3 regions of the Bacillus kalamii genome follow, and region 3 is predicted to be linked to each of the others. Evidence: riboswitches for the same ligand, from Rfam matches in the RefSeq annotation. Region 3 holds a riboswitch; each other region holds the start of a gene.
The links. A riboswitch is a leader RNA that binds a small molecule or an ion and turns the genes downstream of it on or off. The one in region 3 is predicted to bind S-adenosylmethionine.
Positions count from the first base shown of each region.

Region 1: linked by a shared signal. The riboswitch ahead of ABC357_RS01010 (O-acetylhomoserine aminocarboxypropyltransferase/cysteine synthase family protein) and the one ahead of ABC357_RS20375 (5-methyltetrahydropteroyltriglutamate--homocysteine S-methyltransferase) in region 3 are both predicted to bind S-adenosylmethionine.
Region 2: linked by a shared signal. The riboswitch ahead of ABC357_RS07570 (trans-sulfuration enzyme family protein) and the one ahead of ABC357_RS20375 (5-methyltetrahydropteroyltriglutamate--homocysteine S-methyltransferase) in region 3 are both predicted to bind S-adenosylmethionine.

Region 1 is NZ_JBDFMI010000001.1:191,722-194,997, forward strand. Features, by position in the region: gene ABC357_RS00995 (toprim domain-containing protein) at 1-87, shown strand, start outside; gene ABC357_RS01000 (thioredoxin family protein) at 200-520, shown strand; gene ABC357_RS01005 (SCP2 sterol-binding domain-containing protein) at 624-962, shown strand; SAM riboswitch class I at 1,049-1,155, shown strand; gene ABC357_RS01010 (O-acetylhomoserine aminocarboxypropyltransferase/cysteine synthase family protein) at 1,278-2,597, shown strand; SAM riboswitch class I at 2,702-2,816, shown strand; gene ABC357_RS01015 (methionine ABC transporter ATP-binding protein) at 2,934-3,276, shown strand, end outside.
Region 2 is NZ_JBDFMI010000001.1:1,494,522-1,497,797, reverse strand. Features, by position in the region: gene ABC357_RS07575 (bifunctional homocysteine S-methyltransferase/methylenetetrahydrofolate reductase) at 1-747, opposite strand, end outside; gene ABC357_RS07570 (trans-sulfuration enzyme family protein) at 795-1,949, opposite strand; SAM riboswitch class I at 2,038-2,143, opposite strand; gene mscL (large-conductance mechanosensitive channel protein MscL) at 2,307-2,774, shown strand; gene ABC357_RS07560 (phosphatase PAP2 family protein) at 2,852-3,276, opposite strand, start outside.
Region 3 is NZ_JBDFMI010000006.1:535,737-539,012, forward strand. Features, by position in the region: gene ABC357_RS20365 (GyrI-like domain-containing protein) at 1-260, shown strand, start outside; partial or broken gene ABC357_RS20370 (cytosine deaminase) at 718-1,140, opposite strand; SAM riboswitch class I at 1,276-1,374, shown strand; gene ABC357_RS20375 (5-methyltetrahydropteroyltriglutamate--homocysteine S-methyltransferase) at 1,480-2,601, shown strand; gene rlmH (23S rRNA (pseudouridine(1915)-N(3))-methyltransferase RlmH) at 2,904-3,276, opposite strand, start outside.

The sequences.
Region 1 (3,276 bases), on a different contig from region 3:
GCTGCTGCACCATACCACCACATTGCGACCGTATTGCTCAGTGCCAACTTTCTTATTCATGCAGAATATTTATCACGTCCCAACTGACTTTACACAAATGGAATTAAGCATCTCTTGGCCTATTGTATGGGAGAAGCTAGGATATAGAAGGAGAGTTCACTCTGCCGTATTATTTTCAATAAAGGATGAATCATCAATCATGAAAGAATGGAATGGGGAAAATATTAAACAATACATTCTCGAAAAAGGCGATTTATGCCTCTATCTCTACACACCACTATGCGGCACGTGCCAAGTGGCGTCCAGAATGCTGATGGTAGTGGAAGAAATGCTGCCTGATGTGCAGATGGCTAAAAGCAACGCCAATTACATTGAGGGAATCGCAGTGGATTACAAAGTAGAAAGCGTTCCTTGTTTGCTGCTGTTCAAGCGGGGGGCACTTATGGAAAAAATATATGCCTTTCAATCTGTCCCGTACTTGCTAGGGACTATCAGAGATAGCATAAATAAAGCAGACTGATGGTTCGACAAGCCCGAAATACTTGTCGAGCAATTAATAGAGGTGTTTATAGGTCCGGCGTTGTATTACTTTCTATAAGAGATTGGGAAAGGAAGTGGCGACGTTGGATCAACTATTGCAAACGATGCTTAGTACACTGGAAGATCGCCGGCAATTGCATGTCTTATTGAAAAAAGCGAATACCATGGTCGTGTTTTCTTCGGAGCATAAGAAATGGCATTTATTCTTATCTAATAACGAAGTCCATACGCATTATACGGATAAAGGGACATACCGTGTTTCCATCATTGGCGAGGAAGACCAGTTATACGAAGTGATAAAGGGAAATGTCTCGCTACGCCAGCTTCAACAGATGAATAAAGTTCATCTTCAGGGAAACTATCGGCAGATTCTGTTGCTTGAAGCCCTTTTATTGCTCAGCAATAGAAAAGAAGCAGTTTAAATTATTTAAATTTTTTAAAAATTCATTGACTTCCTTGTTGTAAAAATGGTATATTTCCAATTAAGTTAATAAGTTTAATATGAATTATCTTATCAAGAGAGGCAGAGGGAAATGGCCCTATGAAGCCCGGCAACCAGTACAAATCGTACATGGTGCTAATTCCAGCGGAAAGTTATTTCCGTAAAGATGAGAAGAACCGGCTATCAAGCTTCTTCTTTTCGAAGAAGCTTTTTTTAATGAGGAAATCCATTGCCAAGTGCGATGATTATCGATGGGTCTTCAAAGGTTGAATCATATAACAAGGAGGAATGCGTGATGAGTGGCAAAGAGAAGCAATACCGTTTTGAAACAGTCAGCATACATGGAGGTTTGCAGGTGGACCCTGTGACAGGAGCACGTTCAGCTCCTATTTACCAAAGCAATGCCTATTTGTTTAAAGACAGTGAGCATGCTGCAAATCTTTTTGGATTAAAAGAACCGGGTTACATTTATACACGGATCCATAACCCTACTGTGACTGTTTTCGAGGAAAGAGTGGCACAGCTTGAAGGGGGGATAGGCGCACTGGCTGTATCTAGCGGAATGGCAGCGATCACACTTGCTATCCTGAATATTGCAGGAGCAGGCGATGAAATTGTGGCAGCATCCAATTTATATGGGGGCACATTTAATTTGTTCGCCAATACATTGCCTAAGTATGGCATCAAGACTACGTTGGTCGAGCCTGATAATCCAGAAAACTTCCGGGCAGCTATTACTCCCCATACTAAAGCCATTTTTGCAGAAACGATCGGCAACCCAAGCCTGCATGTGCTCGATATAGAAAAGGTGGCTGAAATTGCCCATGAGAGCGGAATACCGTTGATTGTTGATAATACATTTGCAACCCCCTATTTATGCCGGCCGATTGAATTTGGGGCTGATATCGTCATCCACTCGGCAACTAAATGGTTGTTGGGCAATGGAACAACACTTGGCGGCATTATCGTGGATGGCGGCAAGTTCGATTGGAATTCAAGCAAATTCCCTAGCTTTACAACTCCTGATCCGAGCTATCATGATCTTGTGTTTAGCGAAGCGGTGGGAGAAGCGGCGTTTATCGTGAAAGCGCGTGTTCAGTTGCTCCGTGATTTAGGGCCTGCACTTTCCCCATATAATGCGTTCCAATTCACATTAGGCCTTGAAACCTTGCATGTCCGTATGAAGGAGCATATCGCCAATACAAAGCGGATTGTAGAATACTTGAAAGCACATCCTGCTGTTGATTGGGTGTTATATCCTGGAGATGCTGATAATCAAAACTATGCATTGGCAAGCAAGTATTTGCCTAAAGGTGCCGGAGCAGTTGTTGTGTTCGGCATAGAAGGAGGAAGAGAATCTGGTGCTGCATTGATCGATTCCATTGAGCTTTGGAGCCATGTGGCAAATGTCGGGGATGCCAAAAGTTTGATTATTCACCCTGCGTCCACAACCCACCAGCAGCTTAGCGCAGACGAATTAAAATTATCCGGCGTAAGCGAAGACCTAGTCCGATTATCGATTGGAATCGAAAATGTAGATGATTTAATTGAAGAATTGGAGAAGGCGATAGAAGTGGCAACAGGAAAAACTTCCTTGTCTTCAAAGACCAAGTAAAATGCCTTTTCCGCGGAAATTAGTCTTTTATGTTATTGACAGTATTTTTATATAATGATAGAATCACTTTAACTTATAGTATGACAATTGAATAAGTTGCGAAGCTCTTATCAAGAGAGGTGGAGGGAATGTGCCCGATGAAACCCGGCAACCGTCAAAGATTTTATTTTGAAATGGTGCCAATTCACACAAAGCAAATGATGCTTTGATAGATGAGAGAAAGGTCCCTATTGTTATTCATGCCTTTCTGCTCATTACGCAGAAAGGCTTTTGTTATTTTAGAAAAGCGAAACAATGGGCATCTTTAAAAAAGCAGTATTAAAGAGGTGAGTAATCATGATAAAAATCGATAATGTAACAAAGATATTTCCGGGAAAATCCGGTTCATCATTAAAAGCTGTCGACTCGGTATCAATAGATATTGATGCCGGTGAAATATTTGGAGTCATTGGTTACAGTGGAGCTGGAAAAAGTACATTGATCCGCATGCTGAACGGATTGGAAGTACCGACTGAAGGAAGCATTACAGTAGGCAAACATGAAATTTCATCCGCTAAGGGAGCCAATTTACGCAAGGCTAGACATGAAATCGGGATGATCTTCCAGCACTTTAACTTGCTGTGGTCAAGAACGGTCCGCGATAATATCGCTTTTCCGTTAGAAATAGCAGGCGTACCTA
Region 2 (3,276 bases), on a different contig from region 3:
CCCGAAATAATCCGGATTCTCTTCATAGGTCAATATGCCATCACTGTATTCAGGCAAACTGGCATTCGGGTAAGCAGAGAGTACAGCACGCTGAGGAATGGGCACAGATTGAAGCGCCTTGATCATATGGTAAGGGCCGAGGCGGCAATTTACTCCTATAGCATCCGCACCCAGATCCTCTAACCGAAGCAATGCTTCACTTAAAGTCATGCCGTTTTGTAAATAGCCTACCTCGTGCATAGAGACGTTGGCGATGATCGGTAAATCCGTCTCCTGCTTCGCAATATGCAAAACGGTTTCCATTTCTTCAAAATCATAATATGTCTCCAATAGCAAACCGTCTGGCTGTTCCAACAGAAGGCTAAATAACTGTTCCCTGAAATTCCTTTTGATTTCATCTAGTGTAAGATCTGATTTCCTTAGCCCTCGTGAAGCTCCGATCGTGCCGAATACAAATGAGTTTGGCCCTGCCGCACTTTTAGCGATTTTCATTCCTTCCCTGTTAATGGATGAGACGTATTCTTCAAGTCCATACCTTTTTAATTTATAATGATTGGCTCCGTATGTGTTCGACTGAATGATATCTGCACCGGCCTTTACGTAGGCAAGGTGGATATTTTTAACCAGATCGGAATGGGTCAGGTTCAATTCCTCATAGCATTGGTCTGATCCAGTAGCATACAGAAGTGTCCCCATTGCCCCTTCCCCGATCAATATCCTTTTTTCCATCTCTTTTCTAAACTCCATCTTGCATTCCCCTTTATTGCATTGAATTCATACCTATTTTTCCTTTATTAGTATGCAGCCTCTTTCACCGGGCTCAACGCCTGGGTAAGGTCGGCAATCAAATCATCAATATGTTCAATACCGACCGACAGGCGGAGTAAACAATCACTTATTCCCTTAGCTCTTCTTACTTCTTCAGGTATATCCGCATGTGTTTGTGTGGCAGGGTATGTTAGTAATGACTCCACACCCCCTAGGCTTTCTGCAAAGGAGATTAAGCCGACTTGCTTCAACACCTTTTCCACTAACACGGTTTCTGTTACTTCAAATGAAAGCATCGCTCCAAAACCACTGCTTTGCTTCAAACTGATTTTTCGCTGTTCATGATCTTCAGTTCCAGGATAATAAACTTTGCGGACCAGATCATGAGAGCTAAGCCACGAAGCGATGGATGCAGCATTTTTTTGCTGCTGCTCCATTCGGATGGCCAAGGTCTTGATTCCCCGCAAACATAGCCATGCATCCTGTGGCCCTAAAATGGCCCCTGTCCCATTTTGGAGTTTGCCAATTTGGTCGCTATATTCAGGTGACGCGGTTACCACTAATCCTGCTATCACATCGTTATGCCCGCTAATGTACTTTGAAGCACTATGGACTACGATATCTGCCCCGAATACGATTGGCTGCTGTAAATAAGGCGTCAGGAATGTATTGTCCACTATTGTCAATAAGCCATGCTCTTTCGCAAGGGAACAGGCAGCTCCCAGATCTGTTACCTTCATCAACGGATTGGAAGGTGTTTCAATAAATAGGGCAGCCGTATCGGCTTTAATGGCATTCTTAATTTCTTCAAGATCGGAGGTGTCCACGTAAGAAGCCTTAATCCCATATAGGCTGAATGTTTCTTCAAGCAAACGGTACGTTCCTCCATATAAGTCATCAGAAATAACGATATGGCTGCCGGGTTTCAATAAAAACAAAATAGTTGTAATAGCAGCCATGCCAGAGGAAAAGGCAAACCCTCGGTCTCCTCCCTCAAGTGAGGCAATCGCTTCTTCAAGCGCTTTTCTCGTTGGATTGCATGTTCTTGAATAATCAAATCCAGTACTCTTGCCCAGTTCCGGATGTTCAAATGTTGCGCATTGATAGATTGGCATACTGATTGCCCCTGTAGCTGAATCTTTTTTGACTCCCGATTGCACCAATTTAGTTTCAATTCTCATTTTTTCTCCTCCAAACAGGTTTTCAATTGAACGGTAAAAAGGCACCCTTTCAGAGAAAGAGCGCCTTTAAAAAAGCTATTCGGCTTCTCTCTCATCGACTAGAAATGAATTTCTTATGGCATTGGCACCGTTCAAGAATATGATGGTTGCCGGAGTGTCTTAGGGCCATATCCCTCGACTCCTCTAGATAAGAGTAATTATTCAATTAATTCAAAATATTGTATTTTTATAATCATAAAGACTTCCTGTGCATTTGTCAATACTCTTCGCTTGACTATCTTTTTAAAATCACATTAAGGTAAAGTAGAGAGAAAAAGAGAGACTATCTATTTTGTTAAGTTGCAGGAGGAAGAAGCTATGTGGGAAGAATTCAAAAAGTTCATAGACAGAGGCAACGTGATCGACCTTGCTGTCGGGATTGTTGTTGGCGGAGCATTCGGGAAAATCGTTACCTCTTTTGTGGACGATATACTTATGCCCCCGATTGGCCTGATCATCGGGAAAGTCGATTTTTCAAACCTGTATATCAATCTGACAGGCGATCAAGATAAATCACTAGCTGCAGCAAAGGAAGCAGGGGATGTCACAATCAATTATGGATCCTTTATTAATATACTCATTAACTTCCTAATCATTTCATTTGCCATTTTCATAGTGGTCCGGCAGGTGAATAAGTTCAGAAAGCCGGAGCCGGAAAAGCCGGTAACAACGAAAGAATGCCCGGAATGCTTATCGGAAATCCCTTTGCATGCAACAAGATGCCCGAATTGTACGTCATTCCTAAAGGAGGATGAGGCAGAAGGTTCGCCTGTAAACGAATCATAGTTGAAACAAAAAACGCCTGTTTAACAGGCATTTTTTGTTGTATACATGTTCAAAAGAGCCTTTCTCCATACTATGCATCAGGATTTATGGATGTTCTGTTTGTCCGCCCTTTTATCGAACCAGCTCTCATAAAAGTGAAAAATCAGCCAGCAAATAAGCAGCCAGAAAGCTCCTGCACTGAAGCCTCCGATAATATCACTCGGATAATGGACCCCAAGATAGATTCTGCTGATGCCGATTGCCGGAACAAGTACGATGAAGAAAAGTATAAACACGGCATCCAACCATTTCCGGCGGGAAATTTTCGCCAGAATGATGACTAAAGATCCATAAAAAATGATAGAACCCATACTGTGCCCACTTGGGAAACTATAGCCGCTTTCTTGGATAATCGGATATATATCCGGGCGCTGCCGTTGAATGAATTCCTTTAGAGCTATGTTGAAGAGGCTGCCCAATCCGGATGCAAATAGCAGGAAAAGAGCATATCTTTTCTTTTTAA
Region 3 (3,276 bases):
ATGCTGGCGTCCTAACAAATGCGTCGGTACCGGGAGAGACCCGCGATATCCAATTCCCTAAAGGGGAATACCTCGTTGTTAAAGGGGAAGGACATACAGCCGAAGAATTGAGCAATACGCTTACTGGCGTTGCCTTTGGCCAGGTCCTGCCAGAAGCAGATCATGTTGCTTATGTCGGCGGGCCGAATGCAACAGTTGAAATGGGCATGCGGAATGGCGTGGTTTATGGTGAAATGTGGATTCCGGTTGTTAGGAAATAACGGGCAAAAGTCCATTTTTAAAATCCTGAATAAAAAGGACTACAAATTGAAAAGACCATCATCTTTTTGATGGTCTTTTCTTGCACTCCGTAACGTATGAATTATTCTTCAATACATTGCATTACATGTTGAATATAACTGTCTAAAGGTCGTGGTGTATCTATAATCAAACATTTATATTCAGATGGTTTTTTACTGTTATGAATAGCGGATTTAAAGGCTTCTCGGATTGTATCTCTTTTATTTGGCTGATCATTCTTTCACGTTTTTTTAATCTGCTGTTGATTTCATTTCGGTCATCAACGTAGCATTCCACATATTTATAGTTAGCATTATATTTCTTTACTAATCCAGTCCCTTTTTCAACCATTTCATCATATAAACAAGGACTATCGAATATAACAGATTGCCCCTGTGATAAGTGAAATTCAATTAAAGACCAATCAATATTGTATGAAATTTTACCAGCAAGTTTTCCTTCCTCGATTCCGTAATTTTCTTCAATCATCAGCGTTTTAGCGCTATTTATTGTGATTAAATCAATGGAATTGACCATTTGCTCGTAAGCTATTATATGGATGCCCATATGCAATACTTGAAGCATATTTCCTGTACACAATGGATACCATGGGGCCCACTGCTGTTGTATAGCTCGCTGTTGTGCGAGTTCCTATTCTACGTTCGTGTATGCCTCTTTTGCGACCACCTCAACAAAGCGTGATTGCTCATCATCAATCTCATCGAAGTGAATATCCACTAATCGGTTATACTTTTCAGCGATGTCAAAGGCTATTTTTAATGAATCGACTCCATATTCTATCGTAAATTCAAAATGAGGAATACCGCCTACTGCATCTGTGCCCATCTTCAATGATTCTTCATAAAATGAGTGGCTAGAATATTACCTGCATCTTATATTTATATAATTTTCATAAAATTATATAAATTAGACTCTAAGCATTGACATTCAATAATTATACAAGTACATTGGTAATTATAATTGAATATTCAAACATTCTTATTTAGAGAGATGGAGGGACTGGCCCTAAGATATCTCAGCAACATACATTTTTGTATTGTGCTAATTCCAGTAGCGTACGCTTGATGATAAGAAGAGTAATTATCAATGATACTAGTCTCTTCTTTTTTAAGAAGGGGTTTTTTGTACCCTGAAAAAGCAAACTAAATATACAAATTTACTTTAGAGGGGTTGTCCATATTGATTACTACTATTTCGAAAGCGCCATTTAGAGCAGACCATGTAGGAAGCTTCTTACGTCCACAAGCGCTAAAAGATGCGAGGGCGCAATATCAGAATGGCCAAATCACGAAAGAAGAATTACGTTCAATAGAAGATAGTGAGATTACTAGGATTGTGGAAAAACAAAAAGAAGTAGGCCTTACAGCTGTGACAGATGGTGAATTCAGAAGAAGATGGTGGCACTTAGATTTCATAAGAGCCATCGAGGGGATTCGCGTTTATGAAGTAGACTTAACGGGTGCTTTTAATGGTGCAATGAAAAAAGCAGAAGCATATACAGTTAGTTCGAAACTAAAATTTCCAAAGGATCATCCATTTTTGGAGGATTTTATGTATTTGAAAAGACTTGCTGGTGACCATGTTGCGAAAATTACAATACCAGGTCCTAATATGATTTTCCATTCGGGTGTAGTTGGAAGCGAACCTTATTTAAGTAATCCTTCTTACCCTTCACTAGATGAGGTTGCTAAAGATATTATTAAAGTATATCAGGATGCTATTCAAGCTTTTTACGATGCAGGATGCCGTTATTTACAGCTAGATGATACAAGCTGGGGTGCATTGTTCAGTGATGTATTCCGGGAAAAAATAAAGGTACGAGGTTTTAATCCGGATGAATTAGTGAAAAAATTTGCTGATATTACTGTTGAAGCAGTGGCCAACAAACCAAAGGATATGGCAATTACCCTTCATATTTGCCGTGGAAATTTCAAATCTTCTTGGTTATATCAAGGTGGATATGAACCAATTGCAAAAGAATTATTTTCCCGCGTTAATGTAGATGCCTTCTTCTTAGAGTATGATAATGAACGATCCGGAGATTTTACCCCATTGCGATTCATTAAAGATCAACATGTCGTGTTGGGCTTAATCACATCTAAAACCCCTGAACTCGAAGATGCATATGAAATCAAAAGAAGAATTGAAGAAGCAGCGAAATTTGTAAATATTAATCAACTTTGTTTAAGCCCGCAATGTGGCTTTGCATCTACCGAGGAAGGAAACATCCTTACTGAAGAAGAACAGTGGAGTAAATTATGCCATGTAGTGCGTATCGCAAAGGATGTTTGGGGAGAATAGGCTTCACGTATGAACAAAAACAGAAAACGCTTGTTTACCCCAGGATAGCTTAAGACGTCGAAAGGATAGGGCTTATAGCTGGAGATCTTCTTGCCCCACTTCAAAGCCAAACGGAGCTTATGCAGCAGAAAAAACAACTTATTTCCTAGCATAGCAGGTGTAAGCTTAGACAGATTTCCATATTCAACAATTTATCCTTTCTTCTCTTCTGAAAAAGGAGGCTTTGAATTTTATATTCAAAGCCTCCTTTTATTTCTGTTTATTTCAAACCACCCGTACTGTAAAATAGTAAAATCAACCTTCTACTTATGGTACGGTTCCCCCCGATTAATCCGAAAGGCCCGGTAAATCTGCTCGACCAATACAAGCCTCATCAACTGGTGGGGAAAAGTCATTTTACTGAAGCTGAGTGTTTCGTCGGCACGTATCATGACGTCCTTGCTCAAGCCCAAAGAACCGCCGATGACGAAGGCGATTTTGCTTTTTCCGTATGTAGCCAGGTTGTCAATCCGGCTGGCGAGCTGCTCGGACGATTTCATGTCGCCCTCGATTGCCAATGCGATTACATGGGTGTCCGGCGAGATTTTCGCAAGGATGCGTTCCCCTTCTTTTTGCTTCACGATCAACATATCAGTTTCACTTAGATTTTCCGGCGCCTTTTCATCAGGCAATTCA